DNA from 3 places in the Actinocrispum sp. NPDC049592 genome. Region 2 is predicted to be linked to each of the others. Evidence: riboswitches for the same ligand, from Rfam matches in the RefSeq annotation. Region 2 holds a riboswitch; each other region holds the start of a gene.
The links. Region 2 has a riboswitch for S-adenosylmethionine ahead of AB0J95_RS00450 (ATP-binding cassette domain-containing protein). Riboswitches for the same ligand answer to the same signal wherever they lie in the genome.
Positions count from the first base shown of each region.

Region 1 (10,197 bases), on a different contig from region 2:
GAGGGCGAGCGCTACCTGCTGGCCGAGGCCCGGCTGTACGCCTACACCCGCGAGCTGGGCGAGGACGCTGCCGAGCGGATCGTGGCCCGGTACAAGGGAAGCGACCTCGTCGGCCGCCGCTACCGGCCGCCGTTCGACTTCTTCTACGGCAAGCAGCCCAACGCGCACCAGTTCCTCGCGGCCGACTATGTGACCACAGAGGACGGTACGGGCATCGTGCACATCGCCCCCGCCTTCGGTGAGGACGACAAGGTCGTCACCGACGCTGCCGGGATCGACGTGGTGCTGCCGGTGAGCCCGCACGGCGAGTTCACCGACGAGGTGGCGCCCTACGTTGGCATGCACGTGTTCGACGCGAACCGGGTGATCATCCGCGACCTCAAGGAAGCGGGCCTGCTGCTGCGGCACGAGACCTACGACCACCCGTACCCGCACTGCTGGCGGTGCGACAACCCGCTGATCCAGCGGGCGGTCTCGTCGTGGTTCGTTGCGGTGACCCAGTTCCGTGACCGGATGGTGGAGCTCAACCAGCAGATCAACTGGGTGCCCGAGCACATCAAGGACGGCCAGTTCGGCAAGTGGCTGGCCAACGCGATCGACTGGGGCATCTCGCGCAACCGGTACTGGGGCTCGCCGATCCCGGTCTGGCGCTCGGACAACCCGGAGTACCCGCGCACCGACGTGTACGGCTCGCTGGACGAGCTGGAGCGCGACTTCGGTGTGCGGCCAACGGATCTGCACCGCCCGGCGATCGACGACCTGGTGCGGCCCAACCCGGACGACCCGACCGGGAAATCCATGATGCGCCGCGTTCCCGAGGTGCTGGACTGCTGGTTCGAGTCCGGGTCGATGCCGTTCGCCCAGGTGCACTATCCGTTCGAGAACGCCGACTGGTTCGAGCACCACTACCCGGGCGACTTCATCGTCGAGTACAACGGCCAGACGCGGGGCTGGTTCTACACGCTGCACGTGCTGGCGACGGCGCTGTTCGACCGGCCGGCGTTCCGCAACTGCGTGGCGCACGGGATCGTGCTCGGCGACGACGGGCAGAAGATGTCCAAGTCGCTGCGCAACTACCCGGACGTCAACGAGGTGTTCGAGCGGGACGGCGCGGACGCCATGCGCTGGTTCCTGATGTCCTCGCCGATCCTCCGCGGTGGCAACCTGATCGTCACCGACCGCGGGATCCGGGACGCGGTGCGCCAGGCCGTGCTGCCGTTGTGGAACTCGTACTACTTCCTCGCGTTGTACGCCAACGCGGAAGGCGTCGAGGGCACGTGGCGGACCGACTCGCGGCACGTGCTGGACCGGTATGTCCTTGCCAAGACTCATGATCTGGTCGCCTACGTCGGCGAAGCCCTTGAGACGTACGACGTTTCCGGGGCGTGTGCGGCGGTCCGGGAGTACCTGGAGGTGCTGACCAACTGGTACGTCCGGCGGTCGCGGGACCGGTTCTGGGCCGGTGACAAGGATGCGATCGACACCCTGCACACCGTGCTGGAGGTGGTGAGCCGGGTGACCGCGCCCTTGCTGCCACTGACAACGGAAGCGGTGTGGCGCGGGCTGACCGGTGAGCGGTCGGTGCACATGGCGGACTGGCCGTCGGTGGACCTGCTGCCCGCGGACAGTGCGTTGGTCGAGGGCATGGACCGGGTCCGGCAGGTGGCGTCGGCGGCGTTGTCGTTGCGCAAGGCCAACAAGCTGCGCGTGCGGCTTCCGTTGGCACGCCTGGTGATCGCGGCCGACGACGCCGAGGTGCTCGAGCCGTTCACGGACCTGCTGGCCGACGAGGTGAACGTCAAGCAGGTGGAGCTGACCACGGATGTGGCCGCACACGGGCATTTCGAGCTCGTGGTGAACGCTCGGGCCGCCGGTCCCCGGCTGGGCAAGGACGTCCAGACGGTGATCAAGGCGGTGAAGGCGGGCGAGTGGACCACGTCCGAGTCGGGAGCCGTTGTGGCGGCAGGGGTCGAGCTGCGCGAAGGCGAGTACGAGCGCCGGCTGGTCACGGGCGACCACGGCGTGGCGGCTCCGCTGCCGGGCGGTTCGGGCCTGGTCGTGCTGGACACCGACGTGACGCCGGAGCTGGCCGCCGAGGGCCTGGTGCGCGACCTGGTCCGGGTGGTCCAGCAGGCCCGCCGGGACGCCAACCTGGACGTGGCCGACCGGATCTCGTTGGTGCTGTCGGTGTCCGGCGAGGTCGAGGCGGCCGCGCGGGCGCACGAGAAGTTCGTCGCGTCCGAGACGTTGGCGACTTCCGTTGGCTATGGCCCGGTTTCCGATGGGTTCAACGGATCAGTGGGCGACGGGGTTGCCGTGAGCGTGGAAGTTAACAAAGTCTAGTCATCGCTTTGTTGCGCACCCCCGGTTCTGGCATGCTCGCGCCCTAGGGGCGGGAGAGTCAGAACTGGGGGTGTTCTGTGACCGATGGACGAAAACGCGCGATCCTCATTGGTGGCGGCGTACTGGCCGTGCTGGTGATCGTCACCGGGGTGATCGTGTTGTGGCCATCGCCGAAACCGACGGCCGGCCCGGCGGATGTGCCGACCATCGGGACGACGGTTCCGCCCGCGGCCACGGGAAAGCTCGCCGACGAGTTCCTCAATTATCTGAGCGCCGGAAATGCCGATGGCGCGGCGCCGTTGACCGATGACCCGGCCGCCGCACAGGCGGCCATCGCGGCATTCGCAAAGAACACCGCGGGGACGAAGTTCGGCTATACCCGGACCACTTCGAACGAGCCGAAACCCGGCCAGACCACCGCTTCGGTGCCGATCAAGGGAACCTGGTCGCGTGGTTCCGGCGACACGTGGACGTTCCCGAGCCCCGGCAGGCTCGACTTCGTCCTCAAGGACAACAAGTGGCTGGTGAAGTGGGCGTCCTCGATCCTGTACCCGACGCTCAAGCCGGGCGAGAACCTGGCCGTGCTGGGCGAGACCGGCCAGGCCGGGACGGACGCGATCGTCGGTGACGACGGCAAGGCGCTGGCGACCTGGGACGGCAGCTCGGTCAAACCGGTCGACGCCAGGATCTCCCCGCTGATCATGACCGCGCTGGCCAAGGACACCTCGAAGCCGGGTGAGCAGGACAACCGCCGGCTGTCGGCCGTGGACGCGGCGGGCAAGGAGATCGGCGAACCGCTGCACGGCACCAAGCAGGTCGAGAACACGGCCAAACCGGTGCAGTCGACGTTGAACGCCAAGGCGTCCATCGCCGCGCAGAACGCCGTGTCCGACGTGCCGCTGCCGACATACCTGGTGGCCATCAAACCGTCGACTGGCGCGATCATGGCCGTGGCGCAGAGCAATGCCGCCGGGACCGCGCTGCAGGCGTTCAACGGGCAGTACCAGCCGGGGTCGACGTTCAAGGTGATCACCGCGACGGCCGGCATGGAACGCAAGGGCCTGAACGCCGATTCCCAGCTTGACTGCCCATCCCAGGGCACCTACAACGGCCGGACCATCCACAACGCCAGCGACTTCCAGCTGGGCACCGTGCCGATGCGGCGGGCGTTCGCGAAGTCGTGCAACACGACGTTCGCCTCGATCGCCAGCCAGCTGCCGGTGGACGCGTTGCACAAGGCGGCCAACGAGTTCGGCCTGAACGCCGACTACACCGTGCCGGGCGTGACCACCGAGCTGGGCCGCGTGGACGACTCGGACAGCCCCAGCCGCCAGGTGGAGAACGCCATCGGGCAGGGCACGGTCAACGCGTCCCCGCTGGGCATGGCGATCGTCGCGGCCACCGTCGTGCAGTGCAAGGCGATCGTGCCGAAACTGCGCCGGGACGCCGAGACCACTGTCGGAACGCCCTACTCGCCGCCGTCCGCGGGGGTCTGCTCGAACCTGCGGACGATGATGACCGCCGTGGTCCAGGAGGGCACGGCGACGGACCTCAAGGGCATCCCGGGCGTCGGCGGCAAGACCGGCACTGCGGAGATCACGAACGGCGGCGACCAGGCGCACGGCTGGTTCATCGGCTTCAAGGGCGACATGGCCTTCGCGGTCCTCGTGGCCAACGGCAAGACCTCGACCCTCGCAGTCCAAGTGGCCGCCAAGTTCCTCCGCGCCCTCTAACCCCCGTGTCCCACATTCGTGGTGGCCGTGTCCCACGTTCGCGGACCCCGAGTTCCACATTCGGGTCCGCGCGGTGGGGATCTCGGGGGCCACGAATGTGGGACACGGGGGCCGTGAACGTGGGACACGCGGGGGAGGAAAGGGGGACACGCGGGGGATGGGCGACTTTTGGCGGGTTGTGGGTGTGGGAAGTGGTCCTGCTTTGATGGCTGACTGTGAGAAACCTACTACGCGGGGCAATGACCTGCGGGATCGTCCTTGGGGCGCTGTCGGTCGCCGTGCCGGGCATGGCGGCGGCAGCCGGGCCGTGTTTCGACCGCACGGCGCCGATCACCGTTTCCGAGAAGCGACTCGACCTCACCGCACCTCAGGAGGTGTTGCAGCGCAGCGGGTTCGACCGCTTCGCGCCACGCTTCGAGAAGCTGCTGTGCGCTTCGCGGACCAAGCGCGCGGCGGAAGTGCTGGTACGCAACGAAGGTCCGGCGCTGTGGCGGGCCGCGGTCGACCGCGTTCAGGGGCGCGGGCCGGCCGGCGGTGACCTGTCCCGCGGTGACGACCGGCCGCTGTACTGGGCGCGGCTGCAGCTGACGCGGGCTTTGCGGCAGTGGACGCCGTCGTTCTCGTTACCCGCTTCGGCGCGGAGCGAGCTGATCTCGGCCGTGGAGACCGGTTCGCGCGGGCAGAACTCGATCACCTACCCGGCGGGCGTCCGGCGGGTCCTGGTCAGCGGGTTCGACCCGTTCCAGCTGGACGGCGACATCCGGCGGAGCAACCCGTCCGGCGCCAACGCCCTGGCGCTCGACGGGGTGACCTTGCAGACGCCGTCCGGGCCCGCGCGGGTGGAGACGGCGATGTTCCCGGTGCTGTGGGAGCCGTTCGAGCAGGGCATGGTCGAGCACACGTTCCTCGCCCAGCTGCCCCGCCTGGACATGCTGACCACGGTGTCGCAGGGCCGCGTCGGCCGGATCGACGTGGAGCGGTTCAACGGCCGCTGGCACACCGGCCTGGACAACGACAACATGTCCCGGGCGACCACGATCCCCATCCCGCCGGACGTGCCGACCGTGACCCCGCAGCCGGAGTTCGTGCCGACCACGTTGCCGTACGCGAAGATCGTGGCCGCCTCGACCGGCCGCTTCCCGGTGTTCGACAACACCACCGTGACCGAGATCCGGCCCGGCGAGACCGTTCCGGTGGTCTCCCCGAACGGCCCAACACCGGGTTCGGTCGCCCGTGCGGGCAGTGGGGGTTCCTACCTGTCGAACGAGATCGCCTACCGCGCGACCCTGCTGCGTGACGCCGTCCGGCCGACGCTGGCCGCCGGGCACGTGCACACACCTGTTCTGGAATTCGGCCCGGGCAACACCAGCCAGCTCACCGACCCGGTGTTCGAACAGAACCGCACCGACATCGTGGCCCAGATGCGCGCGATCCTGACGGTGGCGCTGGGATAGGGCTCTGACGTGGCATTGGCGGCCTTGCGGGCCGCCAATGCCACACTGGGCGGGTGGCGTTTCGGTTCGCGGTCAGGGTGAAACCCGGGGCTCGCAAGGATCAGGTGGGCGGGTGCTGGGGTGAGAACGCTCTCGTGATCGCGGTGGCCGCGCCCGCGGTGGAAGGCAAGGCCAACGAGGCGGTACGGGCGGTGCTGGCCAAGGCGTTCGGGGTGCGGCGCGCGGATGTGTCCGTTGTGGCGGGTGCCCGCGGCCGGGACAAGATCGTCGAGCTGCACCCGGCGCCCGGCGATGCGGCCGAACGGCTCAGCCGGTTGCTCGCCGGACAACCGGTGCCGTAAGAGAATTCCGCTCCACGAGAATCAACTTCGTGAGCAATTAGGACAGATGAGACAATGCCCGGGTGAACGGGCTGACTCTCGCCCTCGGGATCGGGGCTGTCGTCGTGCTCGTGGCCGTGCTCGCGGTCCGGGTGTCGGTCCGCTTGGGCCTGCCTTCGCTGCTGGTCTACCTGGGGATCGGCGTCGTCCTCGGCGAGGCCGGGTTCGGCATCCGGTTCGACGACGCCCAGCTCACGCAGGCACTCGGGCTGGCCGCCCTGGTGCTCATCCTGACCGAAGGCGGGCTGACCACCCGGTGGTCCGATGTGCGGCCGTCCATCGGGATCGGCATCGCACTGTCCACTGTGGCTGTTGCGCTCAGTATCGGTGTGACTGCGGCGGGTTTACATCTCATCCTCGGGCTGGACTGGAAGATGGCCGCGCTGTGGGGCGCGGTGCTCGCCTCGACCGACGCCGCCGCGGTGTTCTCGGTGTTGCGCGGACTGGGTGTGAGCAAGCGCTTGGTCGGTTCGCTGGAGCTGGAGTCGGGTCTCAACGACGCGCCTTCGTACATCGCGGTCGTGTTGTTGTCCACGGCGACGACGCTGGACTGGTCGGTTCCCGCGCTCGTGGTGTACGAGTTGCTCGCGGGCGCGGTGATCGGGCTGCTGCTGGGCTGGTTGGGCGCGGTGGCGTTGCGCCATGTGGCTTTGCCCGCAACGGGTCTGTACCCGCTGGCAACCGTCGCGGTGTGCGTTTTCGCTTTCGCGAGCGGGCAATTCGCGCATGCGTCCGGGTTGCTCGCGACTTATGTCGCCGGTCTCGTGCTTGGCAATTCCCGGTTGCCGCACCGGTCGGACACGCTTTCCTTTGCCGAGGGCCTTGGCTGGCTTTCCCAGATCGGGTTGTTCGTTTTACTCGGCCTGTTCGCCTCGCCGTCCCGGTTGTTGTCGGCGGTCATTCCCGGTCTTGTCGCCGGCGCGGTGTTGACGCTGGTCGCGCGGCCGCTGTCCGTGCTGCTCTCGGTTCTGCCGTTCCGCGTGCCCTGGCGGGAACAAGTGTTCTTGTCCTGGGCGGGTTTGCGCGGTGCCGTGCCGATCGTGCTGGCGATGATCCCCATCAGCCAAGGGGTTCCGGGTGCCCGGCAGCTGGTCGACGCGGTGTTCGTGCTCGTGATCGTGCTGACTTTGGTGCAGGGCAGCACATTGTCGCTGCTGGCCAGGTTCCTCGGGCTGACCAAGGGCGCGGAGTCGCACGAGATGCAGGTGGACGCGGCGCCGCTGGACGAGCTGGGCGCGGAGCTGCTCCAGGTCAAGATCCCCGCCGGGTCCCGGTTGCACGGCGTGTACCTGACCGAGCTACGGCTGCCGCCGGGCGCCACCGTGAGCCTCGTCACTCGCAACGGTGGCGCGTTCACCCCGCAGCCGACCACCCGGCTGGAGGAACTGGACCAGCTTTTGATCGTGGCGACACAGGAAGCGCGGATCGCCACCGAGCGCCGGATCCGGGCCGTGGACCGCGCCGGCCGCTACGCGCGCTGGCGGGGCGAGCAGGGGCACTGACTTCTCAACCGCCGCGTCTTCCGCTACTCTCGGCCGTGAAGGTCATGAGTGCCAGCGCGAAGCCCCGGCTTGCTGGCCGGCAACCCTCCTACCGCGGTGGGGTGCCCCGGGTGAGGACCAGGCCCGCCACACACCGTGGCCGGGCAAGCGCGGACCCTCGTCAGGCGGGTCCCGGACCCGGAGGACGAAATGACTCTCGCTCTGCCCAGCCGGCCTACCACCGTGGCCGTGCCCGCCGTCGTCGGCGCGGGGCTGAACGTCCCGCTGGCCACCGGCGGGCAGATCCAGTACGCGAACCTCGACCACGCGGCCAGCGCCCCGGCGCTGATCAGCGTGCAGGACGCGGTGGACGAGCTGTTGCCTTGGTACGCAAGCGTTCACCGCGGCGCGGGCTTCGCTTCCCAGGTCTCGACGCGGGTCTACGAGAAGGCGCGCGATGTGCTGCGGTCCTTCGTGGGGGCGCGCAGCCGCGACACCGTGGTGTTCACCCGCAACACCACCGATTCGCTGAACCTGCTGGCCCGTTCGCTGCCGCAGGGCACCTCCGTGATCCTGTTCGACACCGAGCACCACGCGGCTTTGCTGCCGTGGCGCGGACCTCACGTGCAACGCATCCAGACCCCGTCCTGCGCGGGCGACGCTCTGATCGCGTTGAACGAGGCTTTGTCTTCGGCGCCAGCGGGTCCGCGTCTGGTCGTGGTCACCGGAGCGTCCAATGTGACCGGTGAGCTGTGGCCGGTTGCCGAGCTGGCCGCCGTTGCCCACCGCCACGGGGCCCGCGTCGCCCTCGACGCCGCGCAGCTCGCGCCCCACCGCCGCGTTGACATCAAGGCGTGGGACGTCGACTACGTGGCCTTGTCGGGGCACAAGCTTTACGCGCCTTTCGGTGCGGGGGCTCTGATCGGCCGCGCGGACTGGCTGCAGGCCGCGCCGCCGTACCTGGCCGGTGGTGGCGCGACCAAGCTCGTGTCGGACCAGTTGGGTGTTGCGTGGTCGGCGGTTCCCGAGCGGCACGAGGCCGGGTCGCCGAATGTCGTTGGCGTGCATGCGCTTGCGGCGGCGTGTAAGGTGCTGTCCTCGTGTTGGGACGATGTCGAGGCGCACGAAGTGGCTTTGCTGGAGCGTTTGCGGGCGGGTCTGCGCACAATCCCTGGCCTGGCTGAGCTTTCGCTGTTCGACGGTCCGCGGGTGGGTGTCGTCAGCTTCACGATCGACGGTCAGGATGCGGGTCTGATCGCCGCCGCTTTGTCCGCCGAGTACGGCATCGGCGTCCGCGACGGTGCTTTCTGCGCGCACATCGCCACGCGCCGGTTGCTTTCCAAGGCCGGTTCTTCGGAGCAGCGCGCACTTCGTGCGAGCCTTGGCCTGGGCAGCACTCCCGAGCACGTCGACCGCCTCGTCAACGCCTTGCGCACCTTGGTCACCCGCGGTCCTGCTCTGCGTTATCACCTCGTCGACGGCCGGTATGCCCCGGTGGAGGACACCCGGGAGTTGCCTGCTTTCCTTCAGCTCTAGGGGAACCGGTCCACGAGCGTGGGATCGCCGAAGACGGTGATGCTCTTGATTCCGTTGCCTGCGAAGGTGAGGAGGGCGACGCCGAAGGGTTCGCCCTGGTAGTAGGTCTTGACCGCGGGCTGGCCGTTGGCGTGGATGGGGGTCATGCGCCAGTCGCCTGGGTTGCCCAGAACCGTTGCCAGGTAAGGCAGACAGGTGTCGTTGCCGGCGAACCAGGTGGTCGAGCCGATCATCTCGAGGCTGGCGTCCTTGCGTAGAACGCGTTCGAGGATGCTGAGGTCCGAGGTCTCGAAGGCGGCGATGTACTGGTCGAGCAGCCTTTTCTGGTCGGGCTCGGTGGGCTCGGCGAGCTTGGCGGGTTCGACTTTCTCGAGGGTCGCGCGGGCGCGCTGGAGCATGCTTTTGACGGCGGTCACGCTGGTTTCCAGCATTTCGGCGGTTTCCTGGGCCGAGAACGCCAGGACTTCCCGCAGGATCAGCACGGCCCGCTGCCGTGCGGGCAGGTACTGCAGGCTCGCGATCAGCGCCAGCTTCAGGCTTTCCCGGTCCGCCACGATCGAGGCCGGATCCATCACCAGCTCATCGGGCACGGGCTGGACCCACAGCGCGTCCTCGGCGATCACCGGTTCCCCATACGGGTCCTCGCTCGCCGCCCCCAACCCCGACGGCACCGCCCGCCGCCCCCTCCCCTTCAAAGCCGTCAAACACACATTCGTCGCGATCCGGTACAACCACACCCGCAAGGACGCCTCCCCGCGAAACCCATCCACCCCTTTCCACGCGCGCAGATAGGTCTCCTGCACCAGATCCTCAGCCTCATCCACCGACCCCACCATCCGGTAACAGTGCGCCGTCAACTCCCGCCGAAACCCCTCGAACTCCACCGTCATACCCATCCAGACCTCCAGCGCCCCGAAAAGGAATCGGTCACCCCAGACACAACCTGCACACCCGTGCCTGCGCCCCGGCCTCCCGCCGCACGAAGCCCTCCAACTCGGCTCTGGTCCCGCAGACCTTGATGTACGGCCCCGTCCACTGCTTGCCGCGAGCAGGGGTGCCGTTGATCGTGTAGCAGCTCGCGCTGTGCAGTACGAGGTTCGTGGGTGGCGACAGCGTCCGCTCGATGTTCAGCACGAACTCTGCGGGATGGGCCGCGAGCCACCCGAGATAGCCACGGTCATCGTCTTCGAAGCGCACCATCCCGCCATCCTCACCTCTCATCGAGGCGAAGGGCAGCCCTCCGCCGCCGATAAGCCGCCTGACGACACCC
Region 1 is NZ_JBFAPA010000013.1:60,290-70,486, forward strand. It holds gene ileS (isoleucine--tRNA ligase) at 1-2,343, shown strand, start outside; gene AB0J95_RS29560 (penicillin-binding transpeptidase domain-containing protein) at 2,421-4,076, shown strand; gene AB0J95_RS29565 (pyroglutamyl peptidase) at 4,316-5,530, shown strand; gene AB0J95_RS29570 (DUF167 domain-containing protein) at 5,584-5,871, shown strand; gene AB0J95_RS29575 (potassium/proton antiporter) at 5,934-7,412, shown strand; SAM riboswitch class IV at 7,453-7,568, shown strand; gene AB0J95_RS29580 (aminotransferase class V-fold PLP-dependent enzyme) at 7,602-8,927, shown strand; gene AB0J95_RS29585 (RNA polymerase subunit sigma-70) at 8,924-9,823, opposite strand; gene AB0J95_RS29590 (hypothetical protein) at 9,855-10,127, opposite strand.
Region 1: linked by a shared signal. The riboswitch ahead of AB0J95_RS29580 (aminotransferase class V-fold PLP-dependent enzyme) and the one ahead of AB0J95_RS00450 (ATP-binding cassette domain-containing protein) in region 2 are both predicted to bind S-adenosylmethionine.

Region 2 (10,197 bases):
GTCCAGCACGATCAGGTCCAGCTCCTGGACCAGCGCGGCGGCCAGGGCGACCCGGCGGCGCTCCCCGCCGGACATCCGGTCCAGCGGCGCGTCCAGGCCCAGCGCGGTGATGCCGATGCCGTCGAGGATCGCGCGCACCCGCGCGTCCGCCGCCCACTCGTGGTCGGCGTTGAACCCCAGCGGGTCCAGCACGGCGTTGCGGACCGTGCCGCCCGCGGGCAACGTCGTCCGCTGCGTGACCACCGCGACCCTCAGGTCCCGCGTCCGGCTCACCCGGCCGCTGTCCGCCGGTTCGATCCCGGCCAGGACCTCCAGCAACGTGGTCTTGCCGCCACCGTTGAGACCGACGACGCCGATCCGGTCGCCCTCACCCACGCCCAGCGACACGGCGTCCAGCAACGGCCGGACCCCGTAGGACTTGCTCACCGACTCCAGATTGACCAGATTGGCCATCAACCCGCACTTTCCCGTATCGAACCCTCAACCGGAAAGGCTACCCACCGAGCCGCCCTTTCCGGCGCCCCGGCCAGCGGGCGCACTGACTACCGTCGCCACATGACCCAGCCAATGCCCCGAAACGCCCTGGGCCGAGCCGGTTTCGCCTGCGCGCTGGCCGGCGCCGTCGGCGGCCTGATCCCCGTCGTGGGGCTGTACAGCTGGCTGGTGGCGCTCACCGGCGTCGGCCTATGCAGTGCCGGAATAGGCAGGTTCCGGCGCGGGTGGTCCACCAACTACGGCCTGTGCGTGGGCGGGATCGTGCTGGCCGTGGTGGGCATGTTGATGAGCCTCGGGAACGGCTGGATCAGCATCCAGCGTTAGGCGTGCACCTCGGGCGGCGTGGGGCGAGGGGCCTCGTCGCCGCCGATCACCCGCGCGCCGGGCACGGGTCCATGCGCGACACGAACCGTCCGGCACACACCGGCGCCGGCCAGCTCGGCGGCCACCCGCAACGCCGATTCCCCGTCCGTGCAAAGGAAAGCGCAAGTCGGCCCGGACCCGGACACCGTGCCCGCGAGCGCACCCGCGTTGACGCCCGCTCGCAGGGTTCGCCTGAGCCCAGGGCGAAGCGAGATCGCGGCGGACTGCAAATCGTTGCCCAGCAACAAAGCCAGCTGCCGGGGGTCGCCCATCGCGAGCGCCTCGATCACCGGCTCGACGTCACCGACGCGCGGTGGGTCGCCCTCCTCGCGCAGCCGGTCCAGCTCCTCGAACACCTTGGGGGTGGCCAGTCCGCGCCGGTCGAACGCGATCACCCAGTGGAAGGTGTGCCGGGACAGCACCGGGATCAGCCGTTCGCCGCGGCCGGTGCCCAACGCCGTTCCGCCCTGCAGAACGAACGGCACGTCGCTGCCCAGCTTCGCGGCCACCGTGGACAGTTCGTCGCGCCCGATCTCCAGCCGCCACAACGAGGCCAGCCCGACCAGCACCGCCGCCGCGTCCGCGCTGCCGCCGGCCATGCCCCCGGCGACCGGGATGCCCTTGCGGATCACCACCCGGATCTTGGGTTCGGTGTGGTCCCGGCCGACGTGCTGCGCCAGCGCCTGCACCGCCTGCCAGGCCAGGTTGCTCGGCCCGGTCGGTACCTCGCCCGCGCCCTCGCCGATCACCTCGACGCCGGGTTCCTCGGCCACGGCGACGGTGACCTCGTCGGTCAGCGACAGGGCCTGGAACACGGTGTTCAGCTCGTGGAAGCCGTCCGGTCGCGCCTCGCCCACGGCGAGGTGCAGGTTGACCTTCGACGGCACACGAACCGTGACCGGGGGCGGAACGACAGCGAGCACACCTAGCAGCCTACGTGTGCCCACTGTCGTTCTTGCCACCTGCTACGCGGCCACGCTTCGCGGAGCGGCCGGCTGCTGGTGCACGATGGCGCCCCGCTCGCCCAGCCACCCCAGCGTGGTGTCGGCGCGCTCCCCACGCAGGCCGATCCGGAACCGGGCCACCGGGGTCTCGCCGAGCCTGCTCAGCCCGCCCCCGATGATCGAGACCTGCACGCCGAAGCGGGAGGCCGCCTCCGGCAGCAGCGCGCCGACCGCCGCGAACCCGACCAGCACGACGTCGGCGACGCGGTCCTGGTGGACGCTGGCGGCGCCTTCGACGGACGGCAGCAACGCCTCGATGGCCTGGCTGCGGGGGTCACGCAGGAGCGACAGCAGGTTGCCGTGCTCGATCAGCTTGCCCGCCTCGAGCAGGGCCACGTCGTCGCAGATCCGCCGGACGGCCGCGGTGTCCTGGGTGGCCAGCAACAGGGTCACGCCGAGCTCGGCGCGGGCCCGGTCGAGCACCGCGAGCACGCCCGCGGCGCCGTCGGTGTCCAGTTCGGCGGTGGGGTCGTCGGCGAGCAACACGGCCGGCTCGCCGACGAGCGCCCTGGCCACCGCCACCCGGCGGCGCTGCCCCTCGGTGAGGTCGTCGGGGTAGGTCGCGGCCTTGTCGGTCAGGCCGATCAGGTCCAGCAGGCGGCCGACCCGTGCGCGCCGCAGCGGACCGTCCACACCGGACTGTTCGAGCGGCAGGGCGATGTTGCCCGCGGCCGTGCGCTGCTTGAAGAGCTGGGTTTCCTTTGTCACGAAACCGATCTGCCGCCGGGTGGCGCGCAGCCTGCGGGTGTCGAGGGTGGCGGTGTTCAAGCCGTCCAACCGGACCACACCGGTGTCCGGGCGCTCCTGCAACGAAACCAAGCGGGCCAAAGTGGACTTGCCCGATCCGGCCGGCCCCACCACGCCGAGCGCTCCGCCCGCGGTCAGGTCGAGGGACACGTCGTCAAGCGCGACAACGGTCCCGTTGCGGTTCCAGAAGGACTTACTCAGGTTCTCTACGGTGATCACGGTTACTCCAGCGCAGCACAACGGCGACCGCGGTCGGCGGCCGTCCGGCGTCCGTCAGGGGACCGTCCTGGTAGGACGGAGGCGTTTTCGGGTCTGTCGAAGGGAATCAGGCGTCGTGGCTACGACACGCGGTAACGGACCGCCTGCCCTGATCGATGACCCGGCGCTGGGTGAGCAGTTTCGCGAACACGGATTCCTCCATCGCTCCTGGCGGTAGCACCTGCCTCGGCGAGGTGGTTGCTGCGGCGTCGCGGAGCCAGGTCTCTCGGCCGCTCGGGATGGATGCAACTGCATTCAAACCGAACAGGACGCGCGTACGCAAGGCCTAGACCATGGAATCGGGTGGTACATCACACCAACAGACGAACGTAAGGGCCTGCGGGTTCACAGATGGTGGTCGGCCGCTTCCAGAATGCGAGAAAAGTCGCGCACAGTGAGCTGCTCGCCCCGCAGCCCTGGATCGATCCCGGCGGCCCGCACGACCTCCGCCGCCCGGTCCGGGGAACCGGCCCAACTGGCCAGCGCGCCCCGCAGGGTCTTGCGGCGTTGCGAGAATGCGGCGTCCACCAGGGTGAACAACCGCTCACGGTCGACATCGGCCGGTGGTTCGTGGCGAACCAACCGCACGAGCGCCGAGTCGACGTTCGGCACCGGCCAGAACACCGACCTGGACACCGTCACAGAACGTCGAGCGTCGGCATACCAGGCCACCTTGACGCTGGGCACCCCATAGGCCTTGCTGCCGGGCCCGGCGGCCATCCGGTCGGCGACCTCGGCCTGGACCATCACCAGGACGGTCCGCAGGCTGGGCAGCTCGGCCAGCAGGTGCAGGACAACGGGCACAGCCACGTTGTATGGAAGGTTCGCCACCATCGCCGTCGGCTCACCCACGTCGGCTTTGGTGATCCTGAGCGCGTCCGCCTCGACGACCCGGAGCCGGCCGGCCAGCTCGGGGGCATGGTCGGCGGCGGTCTCGGGCAGCCGCTTGGCCAGCACCGGATCGATCTCCACGGCGACGACCTCACGGCACGCGGGCAGCAACGCGAGCGTCAACGACCCCAGCCCGGGGCCGACCTCCAGAACGACGTCTTCTGGGGACAGCTCGGCCGTGGCCACGATCCGCCGCACGGTGTTGGGGTCGTGCACGAAGTTCTGCCCGAGCTTCTTGGTCGGGCGGACGTCCAGCTCACTGGCCAGCCGCCGGACCTCAGCAGGCCCCAGCAACGCACTCACCCCGCAAGGCTGCCACACATCAGAACCAACCCCGCGGGTCACCCCTCGTGAGTGTTTTCGGTCGTTCTCTGACGACTGAACCCACTCACGAGCGTCTTGCTGCTGGTTTACGGCAGGCCGAGCTTCTTGCGGCAGGCGGGCCACGGGGCGTAGCCGCGGGCGTCACGGACCTTGGTGGCGATGGCGATCTGCTGCTCGCGGCTCGCCTGGTTCGGCAGCGGCGCGTAGGCCCCGCCGCCGTTGGACAGCCACGTGCCCTTGTCGAACTGCAGGCCGCCGTAGAAGCCGTTGCCGGTGTTGATCGACCAGTTGCCGCCGGACTCGCACTTGGCCAGGCGGTCCCAGACCTCACCGTCGGAGATCACCGGCTGCGGCGGCTGCTTGGTGCCGACCTTCACGGTCTTGGGCTTGGGCTGCTTGGTGACCTGCTCGCCCAGCTTCTCGCGGTTGGTCTCCTTGCCGTCCTTGAGCTGGATGCGGTAGGTGACGATCTTCTCGCCGGCCGCGCCCGGGTCCACGACCTGGGTCTGCCCCTTCATCATGGTGTCGTCGTTGATGTTCTGGACCGGCGGGTCGACCGTCTCGGTCTTGTTGATCACGGTCACGCCGTTGCGGGTGATCCGCACCTCGGCGCCGTTGGTGATCTTGACGTCCGCGCCCGGGGTGACCGAGTCCTGCGGGCCGATCGACGTCTGCAGCTCCTTGAGCAGCTCGTCGATGGTGACCGCGGTGGTCTGCACCTGCTTTCCGGTGTTGCCGCCGTCGTAGACCATGATGGTCTTGAGCGTCTGGATCTGGACGTTCATCCCCTCGGCGGGCATGGCCATGCCGAGGTCCATGGAGAACTTCGAGCCGTCCATCGGGGCGCCGGCCTGGCGCAGCGCGTCACCGACGTTGCGGGCGCGGACCCAGGACTCCTTCTGCTCACCGTCGACGGTGTACTTCAGCAGCTTGCCGCGCTGGACGACGATCTTGCCGTGGTCGCCGATGCTCGCGTTGGGCGAGGGGCTCAGCGAGTCGTGCTCACCGGTCTGGATGCCCTCGTTGGCCAGCACCTCGCCGACCGTGCCGGAGTAGGTGTGGACGTTGGTCTCGACACCGTCCACGTCGATCGTGACGGACTTGTTCATGGCGATCGCGGCGGCACCGCCACCGGTCAGCGACACGAGCACTGCGGCGATGCTGGCGCGCAGGAAGGTCCGCTTCCAGGTGCGGACCGCGGTGATCAGGCCGGACGGCGCCTGCTGGTTCTCGACCTCGTCCGCGAGCGTGTCGGGGACGTCGAGAATCGGCGGCAGCAGCGTGGTCTCGGCGTTGATCAGCCGGATCAGTTCGTCGACGTTGACGTCGACGGAGGCCATCAGCTCGTCGGCCTGGGGCCCGAGAGCGGCGTAGATGTCCTGCGGGACAACCGCCAGCTCGTCGGAGAACTCGGGGTACTCAGTGCGCCACTGGCCATCGTTGCGGTCCATCGTGCTGGTCGCTGCGGACGGCTGCTTGACCGGCGTGAACCAGTCGGTATCGATGTCGAACGCGCTGGTAGTTCTTATGTCACTGTCAGTCACGGGGTCGTTCCTCCTGAAGGGCGCAAGCCACACGGGGCGCGCAGTCGCTGATCCGGGTCGAGCAGCTACGTGCCTGGCCTTGCTCCTTCACCTACGTCCGGCGCGACGGGTCGCGCTGTGCGTTTCAGTCCGACGCCCTCAGCCACCACCACGCTTCCCGGATTGCTCCGGCCCCGACGCGCGTTGGCTTCGACTGCGGGCTGTACCCGTTCCTGACTACCTTTGGGTACGGTCACGGGACCGTAACGGGTCCAGTCAGGTTGCGCAAACACCCCCGTACATCTTGTGACTTGCGCCACAGCCCGAAGGATGCAGTCGCTCACCCAATCGGCGTACTCATTCACCCGTTGAATCGTGGGATGTCATTGTGGGTAGCCGAAAAGTGCGTTCCGCGGTCTCCCGGACGGCCCAAGCCACCTCCGAAAGGTCCTCGCCACGGAGTTCGGCCAGGTCGCGCACGGTGTACGCGGCGCAGTACGGCTCGTTCGGCCGGCCCCGGAAGGGGTGTGGCGTGAGGAACGGCGCGTCGGTCTCCACCAGCAGCTGATCCAGCGGCACGATCCGCGCAGCCGCACGTAGATCGCGTGCGTTCCGGAAGGTGACCGCGCCGGCGAAGGACAGCACGAACCCGGCGTCGACACACTTCCGGGCGAACTCCGCATCGCCGGAGAAGCAATGGAAAACCACCCTTTCGGGCGGACCTTCGGCATGCAACACGCGCATGATGTCGTCGTGCGCGTCCCGGTCGTGGATCATCAGCGGCTTGCCGGCGCGTTTGGCCAGGTCAATGTGCCAGCGGAAGGCTTCCTCCTGCGCCTGCGGCGGTGAGTAGTCCCAGTAGAAGTCGAGACCGGTCTCGCCGACCGCCACGACCCGGTCCCGGCCCGCCAGCTCCTCCAGCACGGCCTTGTCCTCGTCGCCGAACGTCGACGTCCGGGTCGGATGCACCGCGACAGCCGCGAAAACCCGCGGATCCCAGGTGGCCGCCTCGGCCGCCCAGATCGCGGAGTTGAGGTCGTCGGCGACGGTGATGACGCGTTCGACGCCCACGCTTGCCGCTCGGTCGACCATTGTGGACACGTCCGCGGCGTCCTTCGCGCCGCACGCGTCCAGGTGCGTGTGCGCGTCGACGATCGGCGCGGGCAGGGGCTCGGGCAGCGGCGGCCGCTCACCTTTACGAGGCGTCATAGCCTAATAGTGTGTCGGCGACCCGTTTGCTAGTTCTCGGTGTGGTCCGGATGCGTGGCGAAGCCCACGGCTACCAGGTCCGGCAGGACCTGCTGATGTGGGCCGCGGACCGGTGGGCCAACGTCAAGCAGGGCTCGATCTACCACGCCCTGAAGAAGCTGACCGCCGAGGAACTCCTTGAAGAGGTGCACACCGAGGAGAGCGGCCTGGGCCCGGACCGGGTGGTCTACCGGATCACGCCGCAGGGCGAGGGCGACTTCTTCTACCTGATGAGCAAGGGCCTTGGTGAGGGAGACAGCGGACCCGCCATGTTCAACGCCGCCCTGCCGTTCATCACCGCGCTGGAACGCAAGACGGTGCTGTTCCTGCTGAAGTCGCGGATCCGCCAGGCCGAGGGCCAGATGGCCACCACCCAGCACCTGATGGACACCACGATCGCCGAGAAGCCTGGTGACATCGGCAAACCCGCGCACATCCGGGAGATGTTCCGGTACTGGAACGCCAGCGTCGAAGGCGTCGTCGAGTGGTTGCGTGACTTGGTCAAACGGCTGGAGGACGGCGAGTACGAGTTCGCCGACGAGAACCCGGCCGCCTTCGGCGCACCCCCGGTCCGCTAGCTAGTCAAGTTTGACTACTACTGCGATCCATGCCATTCTCCCACTAGTCAAACTTGACTAGCCAGCGGGTTCGAATGACGACTGGGAGGAACCCAAGTGATCAAGGCACGCGGTCTCGCGCGCCAGTTCAAGGTCCGCGGTCACACCATCGACGCGGTCCAGGGAGCCGACATCGACGTCTCACGCGGTGAGCTCGTCGGTTTCCTCGGCCCCAACGGCGCCGGCAAGAGCACCACCCTGCGCATGCTCACCACGTTGCTGCGCCCCACCGCCGGCGAGGCGGTCGTCGCCGGTTGCGACCTGCTGACCGACCCAGCCGGTGTACGCAAACGGATCGGCTACGTCGCCCAAGGCCATGGGGCAGGCGACGACCAACGGCTGATCGACGAACTCGTCCTGCAAGGTCAGCTGTATGGCTTGGCAGGCAACGAATCCCGCCGACGCGCGGCCACGCTGATCGAGAAGTTCGACCTCCCCGCGGATCGCCTCGTGGGCAAGCTGTCCGGCGGCCAGAAACGCCGCCTGGACATAGCGATGGGCGTCCTGCACGACCCCGAACTGCTCTTCCTCGACGAGCCGTCCACCGGCCTTGACCCACAAAGCCGAAGCAACCTGTGGGAGCACATCCGGGCGCTGCGCGCGGCGGGCACCACTGTTTTCCTTACTACGCACTACCTTGACGAAGCCGACGCGCTCTGCGACCGGATCCTCGTCGTCGACCACGGCCGGATCGTCGCCGAAGGAAGCCCGGACGCCTTGAAAGGTCAAGTGGCGGGCGACCTGATCACCCTGTCGACCGACGCACCGTCACAGGCGGCAACGGTGGCCAAGAACCTCACTGGGGCACAGGAGTTCCACGTCGACGGCGACACCGTGCGGTTCCGCATCTCCCACGGCGACACGGTGCTGCCGGGTCTGCTGCGCGACCTCGACCAGGCCGGAGCGCACCTGCTGGCCGTCCAGGTGCAGCGGCCGACCCTCGACGACGTCTTCCTGACACTCACCGGCCGGTCCCTGCGAGAGGCGGAATCGGCGCTGCCCCAAGGAGGTTTCCCCTATGCGTGACACCTGGCTGGTGTTCGTCCGCTCGATGCGGCCGTTGCTGCGCAACCCGGCGGTGATCATCTTCAGCCTGATGACCCAGCCGGTGCTGTTCCTGGTGTTGTTCGGCCCGTTGCTGGGCGGGGCGGGTTCCTGGCAGTGGTTCGTGCCGGGACTGATCGTCCAGATGGGACTCTTCGGCACGGCCTACGCGGGCTTCTCCCTGATCCCCGAAATCCGCTCGGGTGCGCTGGAACGCATGCGCGTGACCCCGGTCAGCCGAGTCTCGTTACTCCTCGGTCGGGTGATGCGCGATGTCGTAGTGCTACTGGTGCAGTGCGTCCTGCTGCTGGCGTTGTCGACCGCCTTCGGGTTCCGCGCGACCATCCCCGACGTGTTGCTGGCCCTGGTTTACGCGGTGTTCCTCGGAGTGTCGATCGGCTCGGTGTCGTACACCCTCGCGCTGAAACTCAAGCACGAGTACGCCTTCGCCCCGGTGCTGTCGTCGACCGTGATGCCGCTGATGCTGCTGTCCGGAGTCCTCCTGCCGATGGACCAAGGTCCCCGCTGGCTGTACACGATCTCGCGGATCAACCCGTTCAGCCACATCGTCGACGCCGTCCGAGCCGTCATCGCGGGCGACCTCACCTCCAGCTCAGTCCTGGTCGGCGGCATCATCGCCATCACCCTCGCGGCCCTCTGCCTCCTCTGGGGCACGAACACCTTCCGCCGCACCAACGCCTGACACACCCCTGGGGGTGCGGAAGGCGGCCACCCCGCCTTCCGCCCACCTCCCCTCACTCCCAACATCACCCCAAAACCTCTCCCACCCCAACCGCCACTCCTCCAACCCCACCACCCAACCCTCGCTCACCCCAAATCTCACCCACCCCGAACCTGTCCCGCGCGAATCCCATCTCCCCAACCCTCACCCCAAAAACCTCACCCCCGCCGAAACGATCACGCCCTGGGACGTTCCCGGGGCGGGCTGACCACCAAGATCCACGCGCTGGCCGACGCGGCCTGCGATCTGCTCGCGGTGCGACTGACCGCCGGAGACAACCCCCAGTTGCTGCCCCTGTTGGATGGCTACCTCGCGCCTCCGGCTACACCGACGCCGGACCATGGGACATCCGACTGCTGGCCGACAAGGCCCACTCCCACCCCTCGACCCGCCGGAGCCGCACCGACGCCGGATCAAACACACGATCCCCGAACGACGTGACCAGATCGCCGCCCGCAAGGCCCAAGGCTCGGCTGGTGGCCCGCCACCAGCCTTCGACGCGGAGATCTACAAGCAGCGCAACACAATCGAGCGGGGGTTCAACCGCATGAAGCAGTGGCGAGGCCTTGCCACTCGCTACGACAAGTACGCCCTGACCTTCCTCGGCGGTGTCCTACTCGCCGCGACAATCATGGTCTCTCGCACCGCTTCCCGAAACTAGGAGACGCGGCCAAGACACTCACATGATCAGCTAGAGACCGTGCCTGCTCTCACGCGGGTGATCAACTTTGACGGAACCCCCACCCTCCCGGGGGCCGGCCCCGAGGCCAGTCTACCGGGGGTGGGGGCTCTGAACAGGGGTTTTGCCGTGCGAACGGCCCGTTCGCACGGGCTTCACCCCATCGGGGCCTTATGGCCGGTTGCGGTAGACCTTGCGCATCTCCTTGTGGATGGTCTTCCACTGGCGGGCGCGTTCCTGCCGCAGCCGCCAGTCGGTCCGG
Region 2 is NZ_JBFAPA010000001.1:93,953-104,149, forward strand. It holds gene AB0J95_RS00435 (ABC-F family ATP-binding cassette domain-containing protein) at 1-453, opposite strand, end outside; gene AB0J95_RS00440 (hypothetical protein) at 556-819, shown strand; gene AB0J95_RS00445 (4-(cytidine 5'-diphospho)-2-C-methyl-D-erythritol kinase) at 816-1,781, opposite strand; gene AB0J95_RS00450 (ATP-binding cassette domain-containing protein) at 1,824-2,828, opposite strand; SAM riboswitch class I at 3,024-3,113, opposite strand; gene rsmA (16S rRNA (adenine(1518)-N(6)/adenine(1519)-N(6))-dimethyltransferase RsmA) at 3,213-4,061, opposite strand; gene AB0J95_RS00460 (transglycosylase family protein) at 4,169-5,626, opposite strand; gene AB0J95_RS00465 (TatD family hydrolase) at 5,963-6,814, opposite strand; gene AB0J95_RS00470 (PadR family transcriptional regulator) at 6,826-7,431, shown strand; gene AB0J95_RS00475 (ATP-binding cassette domain-containing protein) at 7,528-8,496, shown strand; gene AB0J95_RS00480 (ABC transporter permease) at 8,489-9,217, shown strand; partial or broken gene AB0J95_RS00485 (IS5 family transposase) at 9,437-9,943, shown strand; gene rsgA (ribosome small subunit-dependent GTPase A) at 10,107-10,197, opposite strand, start outside.

Region 3 (10,197 bases), on a different contig from region 2:
CGCGCTGAACATGGCCCGCCGTCTGGCAGATGGCGAACAGGTCTATGTCGGCGTGCCCGCGCCACCCGAGCCCGCGGCGCCCGCGGCCAAGCCAGGCAAGATCGACTTGAACTCGGCGGACGCGTCCCAGCTGGACAACCTGCCCGGCGTCGGTGCGGTCACGGCCCAGCGGATCATCGAATGGCGCGGGCAGCACGGCCGGTTCACCGCGGTCGAGCAGCTGCGTCAGGTCGACGGCATCGGGGAAAGCCGGTTCGCGCGGCTGAAGGATCTGGTGACAGTGCACTGACTTCGCGCGCAACAGCTTCCGTTCGTGTCCTGGCCCCGGCCGCTCTGTCCCTTGAGGAGCTTTCGATGACCACCCGGTACTGATCGCTTGCATCCCGGCCACCGATTCCCTTGCCGCTCCGTTACTCGCGCTGCCTCGCGCGCTCGGAACGACACCATCTTGGAGTGCATACATGATCATCCGTCCCACAGATCCACTGAATGCCAAGGATTGGCGGCTGGTTCCCGCCGCGGTGGCGGTATGGCTCGCCGTGCTGCTGGGACTTTTGCTGACTTGGTGGCTGACATTCGTTGTTGGCGCGTTGGCGTGTGCGGCCGGTGTCTGGGCGCTGAGAGGACGGCTCATCCGGCTGCGTGGACCGACTCGCCGCATCATCCGAGTCGATGTCCTGGAGCAACGGGAACGTTGGCTTCGCCGCGGCGTCGGCTGGTCTCTGGTCGTGTGCGGAGCGCTGGCGATGGTGCCGACTTCGTTGCGGATGCGGTCGTCCGAGCTCGATCCGATGCGTGTCGCCGCGGAGCGGGGTGAGGCGGCGCGGCTGGCCGTCGAACTGTCCGACCGGCCGAAGCAGATCTTCTCGACCGGATTCGGCGGTCAGCAGGCCGGTGCGCATTCCGCGCTCGTCACTGCGAAAGTCCTGCACGCGCGGGTCGGTGGGCGCGAAATGTCTTCACACGGCACGGTCGTCCTGCTCGTTCCGGTTGAAGGGTGGTCGAAGCTGTTGCCCGGTCAGGAGGTTCAGGTGGATGGCGATCTGGCGCCGAATGATCGCGCGGTCGCGATGGTGCGGGTGCGGGGTCCGCCGGAAGGCATGACGCCCGCGTCTGCCGTGCAACGGGCGGCGGAGTCGCTGCGGGCCGGTCTGCGGTCGGCTTCCGGAGTGCTGGCAGACGAACCGGCGGGACTGCTGCCCGGGTTGGTCGTCGGCGACACCAGTGCTCTGCCGCATCGGGTGGTCGAGGAGTTCCAGGCCGCCGGGATGTCGCATCTGCTGGCCGTCAGTGGGGCGAACTTGGCGATCGTCGGCGTGGCGGCATTGCTCCTGTTGCGCGCGTTGAAGTTTGGGCCGAAATGCTGCGCTGCGGGAGCGGGGCTCGTGTTGCTCGGGTTCGTTGTGCTGGCGGGGCCGGAGCCCAGCGTGCTGCGTGCCGCGGTGATGGGCGGGGTCGGTTTGCTCGCGCTCGTCGTGGGGCGTCAGCAAGCGGCATTGCCCGCGCTGGCCGCATCGATTATCGGGTTGGTCCTGGACGATCCCGCCATGGCGACGAACGTCGGGTTCATCCTGTCGGTCCTCGCCACCGGGGCTCTCGTAGTGGTTGCGTCCAAGTGGACCAGATCGTTGGCAGGAAAGGGGATCCCAAGGATCATTGCCGAAGCGGTGGCGGTACCCGCGGCTGCGCATCTCGCGACGGCGCCGGTCATCGCGGCGCTGAACGGCCAGGTGAGCTTGGTCGCTGTCGTGGCGAACCTGCTCGCAGCGCCTGTGGTCGCACCGGCCACGGTGCTCGGGTTGCTCGCCGCGCTGGTGACCGGGTGGCTGCCTTGGCTGGGTGAGGTTCTGGTCCGGTTCGCCGGTCCGGAGCTGCACTGGATGATCGAGGTCGCGCGGCATGCGGCCGCCGTGCCTGGTGGCGTCGTCGGCTGGCCGGCGGGCTGGTTGGGCGGTGTGCTGCTGGCGGTGTTCCTCGTCGGCCTGGTGCTGGTCATGCGTCGGAAACGGTTGCGGGTACTGGTGATCGCGGTCGTAGTGGGTGCGCTGGTCGTGCTCGTGCCGGTGCGGGTGTTCCAGCCGGGCTGGCCGCCGTCCGGATGGTCGGCTGTGGCCTGCGATGTGGGGCAAGGCGATTCGATCGTGCTCGCGACCGACGAGCCAGGGCGTGCGGTCGTGGTCGACACGGGACCGGATCCGGGTGCGGTCGCGGGCTGCCTCAGCCGCCTCGGGGTTTCCACGATCCCGTTGGTGGTCTTGAGCCACCTGCATGCCGACCACGTCGGCGGGCTGTCGGCCGTTCTCGGTGAGCACACGGTCGGCGCGGTGGCGGTCGGTTCCGGGCGGTTGCCGGGATGGGCGTGGCGGCAGGTGCGTTCCGAGGCCGAGCGCGCTGAGGTGCCACTGGTGTGGCTGTCGGCGGGGCAGCGGCTGGAATGGCCGGGCCTGACGATCGAGGTACTTGGCCCACGTGTGGTGGACACCCGGGAGGACGGAGAAGCGACTGGAACAGAGATCAACAACGGCTCACTTGTCCTGCGGGCAACAACTCGCAGTGGCCGGCTGCTCCTCACCGGCGACGTCGAGCTCGCGGCCCAGGCAGACCTGCTCGATGAACACATCGACCTGACTGCCGACATCCTCAAAGTCCCGCACCACGGAAGTCGCTATATCGCCCCGGAGTTCCTGACCGCCGTCCACCCGCGTGTGGCCCTGATCAGCGTTGGCGCGGGCAATCGCTATGGACATCCAAGCCCGGGCACGATCACCCAACTGACCCTGAAAGGAGCAATGGTTCTCCGCACCGACCAGGACGGCGACTCCGCCGTACTCGGCACCAGCACCGACCTGTCAGTCGTCCGTCGCGGCGACCCCCGCGCTCCACCCGACCACTGATCCGAGCCGCACCAGAGCTGATCCAGACCCGCCGGGGACTGGTGAGATCCGCCGGGGATTGGCGGCGTGTCGTTCGGGGAGTTCAACCAACCATCCAATGGCCTTGGCGCCGTTGACAAGCACAAGGAGGTACTGGCTGGCCTGTGACGCTCACCTCGGGCGCTCGGACGCGGCACTCATCACCCGGTGTCCACCGGTTCGCTGGAGCTTCACACTTGCGGTCCCGCATTCACCGTGGGGCAGCGGCAGAGAGATCATCTGGACGTCTGCGGCAGGTCATCCGCGTTCGACTGCGATGTCCTTGGTGGTCGCGATCCAGGAGCGTCTCGGGTGCCTGCTGTCTTGGGGAGCCGCGGCTGCGTCACCGATCGGGCTGCTCGGCCCATGTCGTCACCGGGCAACTCGACGTACGTCGCCGTCGGCTGCTCGACCCGCGTCGTCATCGGATTGCTTGGCCGCGTCGCCACGGGGCAGCTCGGCGTACGTCGCCACCGGGTTGCTGGGCCCGCGTCGCCATGGGGTTGCTTGGCCTGGCCTGCGGTCGGGGCGGATCACCTCAACGGGGTCCAGCGTCGCCAGACGGACAGTGGCATACCGCCTGCTGTTCCTCGGCAAGGCTGACATGCTGTTGCCGCACAGCCGCCAGCCGTCGCCGAGGGTGTGCTCGTTGAGCGCCTGGCCGAGGCCCACGCTGAGCACAAACTGGTCCTCCCGGTGGGCGGTGGCGGTGACTGCTGCTGCCTGGGCGATGATCACCGGAGACCCGCTCGGTGGCGTATTCCCTGAGGGGCTCTACGACGAGTCGAGGAGCACCTGCGGTCGTAGGGATGGCCGTGCGACTACGACACACCACGTATCCGTGCTGGCATGAGCGCCGGGTGAGGCGGTTCCTCGACGGCCGATGGTCTGCCTTGGCACGCTTCGCGCGGAACGGGCCGCCATGTCCGCGTTGCGGAGGTGTGGCGACTGCCTCCGGTCGCGAGGGCGCCGCTGTCGCGCTTGTCGGCCTTGCCAAGTGATGGGTGTCGCCAAGTGGTCGCGGCCATGGCAAGACCTGCCAACGGCGCGCGTCTGGTTCACCCGGGTCAGTGGGCAAGGAGCTCAAGCGCGGTGCCACGGCCCAGCTCGTCTACGTCGCCCCCGGCGCCGAGGACGGCATCGAGTCGACCCTGCGGTTCCTGCTCTGCTGCGTCCGGCGGCGGTCGATCCGGCGAGACCGGTGTCTGGCTGGCCGTAGGGCCCGTCGGGAGTAGCAGCTGGTGGCGTAGGCCCGTCGGACGTGGCAGCTGGTGGCGTAGGGCTCGTCGGGAGTGGTAGCTGGTGGGCCGATCGCTTGTGCCCTGCGATCGGCCCTGCCGGTCAGCGCAGGCCTTTGAGCATTTCGCGGAGCTGGGCTTCGCCGATGGGGGTGAAGCGGGCGTCGAGATCGAGGAGGTGTTCGGATCCGCCGGGGCCGGGTGACTTCACCGTGGCCGTGACGGTGAAGGCGTCGGGGCCGGTGGCGCCGACCACGACGTCCATCCGGTAGCCGTGTTCGGCGAGCAACGTGGTGGAGCGCTCGCCCGAGCGGGTGTCGAGGACGTGCTGGGTGGCGTCGGCGAAGGCCCGGATGGCCTCGTCGGTCGTGGGGCGCGACAAGTAGGGCTGAAGGGTGATCAGCCACTGGCCGGTGCCAGGGCGGCGGGCGATGTCCAGGCGGGCCTTGGACGGGTCGTTGACGCGCTTGGCGAATGTGGTGATCACGTTGGCGGACTTCGGCGGCTCGAAGTGGGCCGGGCCCGCCGTGTCCAATCGGTGCAACAAGGTTTGGAGGGATGCCGTCAGCCGGTTCACATCCAGTGGGTCGAGGTGGAACTCGACGCACGAGGCGCCCACGGCGTTGTGGTACAGCGGTTCGCCGGACGCGCCGACACCGACGAAGTCGTGCCGGGCGTCGAACCAGGCCCAGACCGTCATGTACGGACCGTCCTCATCGGCTCCGATGAGGACCTGGATGCTGGTGTGCTCGCCGGTGAACACCATCGAGTCGCTCTCGTCATCGTTGCCCCGAAGGGCGGCGAGCGCGCTCTCGGCGAACTTGCGCAACGTCTCGGCCCTGGTCACCCCGCCGGTGTAACCCGGCAGGGCGACCAGCCAAGCACGCTCGCGCTCGTGCCACAGCACCGACAAGCCCCGGGCCGGGTGCTGGCCGAACAACTTCATATCTCCGAAGTGGACGACCTGTTCGGCCGCCGCGACTAACCCGTCGTGCTCCACGCGCGCAGGTTAGTACTGCGGGATGACATCAGAGGCCGAGGGCCTCGTGCACCGCCGCCGCGGACGGTGCGACGGTGGCGCGCGGGCCGATGTGGTTCTCGACGGCGTCGAGGGTCTTGAGGCCGTCGCCGGTGATCAGCAGCACGGTGTCGGCCTCGGGGTCCAGCTTGCCGGTCTCGATGAGCTTCTTCGCCGTGGCGACGGTGACACCGCCAGCGGTCTCGGTGAAGATGCCCTCGGTACGGGCCAGCAGGCGGATACCCTCGACGACCTCCTCGTCCGTCACGTCCTCGATGGCGCCGTTGGTGCGCCGGACGACGTCCAGGACGTACGGGCCGTCGGCGGGGGCACCGATGGCCAGGGAGCGGGCGATGGTGTCCGGGCGGACCGGCTGGACCACGTCGTGGCCGGCCTTGTACGCGGCCGAGACGGGGGAGCAGCCGGTGGCCTGCGCGCCGAACACGCGGTACGGCGTCGGGTCGACCAGGCCGAGCTCACCGAGCTCGCGGAAGCCCTTGTCCACTTTGGTCAGCTGGGCGCCGGAGGCGATCGGCACGACGACCTGCTCGGGCAGCCGCCAGCCGAGCTGCTCGGCGACCTCGTAGGCGAGCGTCTTCGAACCCTCGGCGTAGTAGGGCCGGACGTTGACGTTCACGAACGCCCAGTCCTCGTGCTCAGCGGCGAGCTCGGTCGCCAGGCGGTTCACGTCGTCGTAGTTGCCGTCGACGGCGATGAGCGCGCCGTCGTACACCGCCGTGGTGAGGATCTTGGCTTTCTCCAACGACTTCGGGATCAGCACCACCGACTCCCAGCCGGCGCGGGCGGCCGCGGCCGCTGTTGCGTTGGCCAGGTTGCCGGTGGAGGGGCAGGCGAGAACGCGGAAACCGAGCTGGCGCGCGGCGGCGAGCGCCACGGCGACCACGCGGTCCTTGAATGAGTGCGTGGGGTTGCCTGTGTCGTCCTTGACCCACAAGGACTTCACGCCAAGGGCGGCGGCCAGGCGGTCGGCACGGACCAGACGGGTCAGGCCCGGCTGGGTGTTCGGGTGACTGTCCACATCGGACGGCACCGGCAGCAGGTCACGGTAGCGCCAGATGGACTTCGGACCCGCTTCGATGTCGGCTCGCCGGATGGTGCCGAACGAGTAGGCGACCTCGAGCGGGCCGAAACACTCCGCACAGGCGAATTCCGGGGCCAACGGGATCTCGTGACCGCATTCTCGGCACGACAATGCCCGGGCGGGGCCGAGGTCGAAGGTCGTAGGTGCACCGACTGTTGTCGTCATCGCGAGGTATCTCCTCATCTTTCCCGTTCTCACGGGTCGGAATTGGCACCGTGTTCGCCACCTGAAACGGTGAGCGCCGGTTGCCGGGGCTTCTTCGGGCCGATCCCTCTGCCCCTCTGGATGAGCGGTATTCAGTTGTCGGCTCACTCGTGAGCCGAGAGACACGTTACGGCACAAGCCGAACTCCGTGCCACCCGCGCCGCCCACTATCCGGGAGCGCGGGGCATGGCAGGATGCGGGTGTGAACGCGCCGGCCGTGACGCCCGAGCCGCTGCAACTGGTGGTGGGCGAGGAAGAGCTACTGGTAGAGCGCGCCGTCCGGACCGCGCTGGACAGCGCCCGGCTCGCCGACCCGACCGCCGACCTGACCAGAGTCCGGGTGGCTGAACTCACAGTTCCGCAGCTCAACGAGCTGGTCAGCCCGTCGCTGTTCGCCGAGGCCCGGGTGGTGGTGCTGGAGGCCGCGCAAGAGATCACCCAGGAGATCTCCGACGCGGTGATCGCCTACAGCAAGAACCCGGCCGAAGGCGTCGTGCTCGTCGTGGTCCACACCGGAGGCGGGCGCACGAAGGTCGGCAAGGCATTGCCTGCGGCGTTGAAGAAGGCCGGTGCCTACGTCACCGAGTGCCCGAAGATGACCAAGGCCGCCGAACGCGAGGACTTCGTCCGCAACGAGATCCGCCGCGCGGGCGGCCGGACCGACGCCCCGGCGGTCGCGGCATTGATCGAGACGATCGGTTCGGATCTCCGCGAGCTGGCGTCCGCCGCCGCCCAGCTGGTCGCGGACACCGATGGCAAGGTCGACGAGCAGGCGGTCCGCCGCTACCACAGCGGCCGGGCCGAGGTGAACGGCTTCGCGGTGGCCGAGAAGGCCGTCGTGGGCGACCTGCCTGGAGCGTTGGAGGCGTTGCGCTGGGCCATGCAGCTCGGTGTCCCGCACGTCCTCGTGGCCGACGCCCTCGCTGACGCCGTCCGCACTGTCGCCCGGGTCGCGCCGCTGGGCCGGATCGACCCGTTCAAAATGGCCGGTGAGCTGGGCATGCCGCCCTGGAAGATCCGCAAAGCGATGTCCCAGACCCGCGGCTGGCACCCAGCGGGCCTTGCCGACGCCATGCAGATCGTCGCCGCCCTCAACGCCGACGTGAAGGGCGCCGCCGCCGACGCCGGTTACGCCCTCGAACTGGCGATCATCAAAATCAACCGCGCCCACAAACGCGCCTGACCGAATCGCGGCACCTCGGAAGAGGCACTTGGGATTGGGCGGTGCTTGGGATTGGGCGGTGTTTTGCGGCGTGCAGTGCTTCGGGAAAGGGCTGTGCTTGCGGCTGGTGTGTGGGTGTGGGCATGAGAAAAGGGCCTCACCGTGAGAGTGGTGAGGCCCTTTCTTCAGGTCTGGATCAGAGGCCGTTGGCGACCTTGGCCATGGCCGACTTCTTGTTGGCGGCCTGGTTGGGGTGCATGACGCCCTTGCTGGCGGCCTTGTCCAGCTTGCGGCTGGCGGCCTTGAGCAGCTCGACGGCCTTGTCCTTCTCGCCGGCCTCGGCCGCCTCGCGGAACTTCCGGATGGCGGTCTTCACCGAGGACTTCACCGACTTGTTGCGCTGCCGGCGGGCTTCGTTGGTCTTGATGCGCTTGATCTGTGACTTGATGTTGGCCACGCGGTATCTCCTCAGGTTTCGCTCTCCGGATTGCCGTACCGCGGAGTACTTAGGCCCCGCGAACGCGGGCTTCCTCCAGGTCGGAACGCCACACGGCACGACTCGCCCACTGTAACAGGCGGTCACCTTCGTCGAAGAATCGGGGCTTGGCCTGCGGTAAAGCGGTACCCTCCCCGATCTTGCCTGAGGCAGGGTGGGAGGGGTGAACCCGGTTGCGGTCGGCCTCGTCCTGGTCGCGGCGCTCGCGCACGCCGCGTGGAACTTCTCCGCCAAGCGCGCGGGCGGCGCCGGGAGCACCCTCGTCTGGCTCTACCTGACCACCTCGGCCGTGCTCGGCCTGCCGGTCGTGGTGGTCGCACTGATGATCACTGATGCCCGGCCGAACTGGGGATGGCTGCTCGCGATCGTGGTGACCGCGGTGCTGCATGTCGTGTACGCGCTGACCCTCCAGCGCGGCTACGGGGTCGGCGACATGTCCGTTGTCTATCCCGTGGCTCGGGGAAGTGGGCCGTTACTTTCGGTCATCCTCGCGGTGCTGCTCCTCCACGAGCGCCCGGGAGTGCTGGGCGCGATCGGCGCGGCTCTGGTGGTCGCCGGGGTGTTCGTGATCGGGTTCGGCGGCGGCACACACCAGCGGATCGGGCCCAGCCTGCTCTACGGCGGCCTCACGGGCCTGACGATCGCCGCGTACACCCTCTGGGACGCGCACTCCGTGAACGGCCTCGCGGTCCCGCCGTTGATCTACTTCTTCTCCGGGTCGGTGCTGCAGAGCGTGATCCTGGCGCCGTACGCGTGGACCCAGCGGCGGCAGGTCGCCGGTCTGTGGCGGAAACACTGGAAGGACGTGCTGGTCATCGCCGTGCTGTCACCCATCGGGTACCTGCTGGTGCTGTACGCGATGACCATGGCGCCGGTCAGCATGGTGGCGCCCGCCCGGGAACTGTCGATCGTGGTGGGCAGCGTGCTCGCGTGGCGGCTGCTCGGCGAACCAGACCCGCTGCGGCGGCTCACCGGCGCCGCGATCGTGCTCGCCGGAGTGGCCGCCATCGCCGCGGCCTGAGCTGCACATCGGGCCAGTGGTGAGGGTGGGGGTGTGTTGCTGGGGTGTAACGGGCGGGAGATTGGCCGGTCAGAGTAGTGCGCCCAGGCGTTTCGCTGAGTCAAGATGTCGACCATGAGCCGGCGAACAGTTCCATCTCGGGCCAAGGTGTCCCCTTCGGGCAATGGGCACGTACCTGGTGCGTTGTTCGACGGCTATCTGGATCCGGCGCGGCCGCATGCCGGCGCGTACGACGAGATGTTCGCGGAGGCGTCGAGCGTGAGGTCGGCGTACCGGACGCTGTACGACTCGCTGGTGCCGTCGCAGGCCGCTGATCTCGCCGCCCGCTCCGAGGCGCTGGACCGCGCCTTCGTCGACCAGGGCATCACCTTCTCCCTCTCCGGGCAGGAACGGCCCTTCCCGCTCGACCTCATCCCCCGGGTGATCACCGCCACCGAGTGGTCCAAGTTGGAACGCGGGATCGTGCAACGCGTCCGCGCCCTGGAGATGTTCCTCGCCGACATTTATGGCGACGCGCAGATTGTCCGCGACGGTGTGCTGCCGCGGCGGTTGATCACCTCCTGTGCTCATTTCCACCGGGAGGCCGCCGGGATCTCGCCGCCCAACGGGGTCCGCATCCACGTCGCCGGGATCGACCTCATCCGGGACGAGGCGGGGGTGTTCCGGGTGCTGGAGGACAACCTGCGCTGCCCGTCCGGGGTGTCGTACGTGATGGAGAACCGCCGGACCATGGCGAGGGTGTTCCCCGACCTGTTCGCCCGCCACCGGGTCCGCGCGGTCGGCGACTACGCGGGACACCTGCTGCGTGCGTTGCGTGCTTCTGCCGCGGCGAACGTGGCCGACCCCAATGTCGTTGTGCTCACGCCGGGTGTGCACAACTCCGCGTACTTCGAGCATTCGCTGCTGGCCCGCCAGATGGGTGTGGAGCTCGTCGAGGGCCGCGACTTGTTCTGCCGGGACAACACCGTCTACATCCGCACGACCGAAGGCGAACGCCGGGTCGATGTGATCTACCGGCGCATCGACGACGACTTCCTTGACCCC
Region 3 is NZ_JBFAPA010000018.1:141,847-152,043, forward strand. It holds gene AB0J95_RS37115 (ComEA family DNA-binding protein) at 1-289, shown strand, start outside; gene AB0J95_RS37120 (DNA internalization-related competence protein ComEC/Rec2) at 462-2,894, shown strand; gene AB0J95_RS37125 (hypothetical protein) at 3,285-3,650, opposite strand; gene AB0J95_RS37130 (hypothetical protein) at 3,983-4,147, shown strand; gene AB0J95_RS37135 (hypothetical protein) at 4,254-5,150, opposite strand; gene thrC (threonine synthase) at 5,179-6,435, opposite strand; SAM riboswitch class I at 6,447-6,562, opposite strand; gene holA (DNA polymerase III subunit delta) at 6,677-7,657, shown strand; gene rpsT (30S ribosomal protein S20) at 7,833-8,093, opposite strand; gene AB0J95_RS37155 (DMT family transporter) at 8,296-9,153, shown strand; gene AB0J95_RS37160 (circularly permuted type 2 ATP-grasp protein) at 9,268-10,197, shown strand, end outside.
Region 3: linked by a shared signal. The riboswitch ahead of thrC (threonine synthase) and the one ahead of AB0J95_RS00450 (ATP-binding cassette domain-containing protein) in region 2 are both predicted to bind S-adenosylmethionine.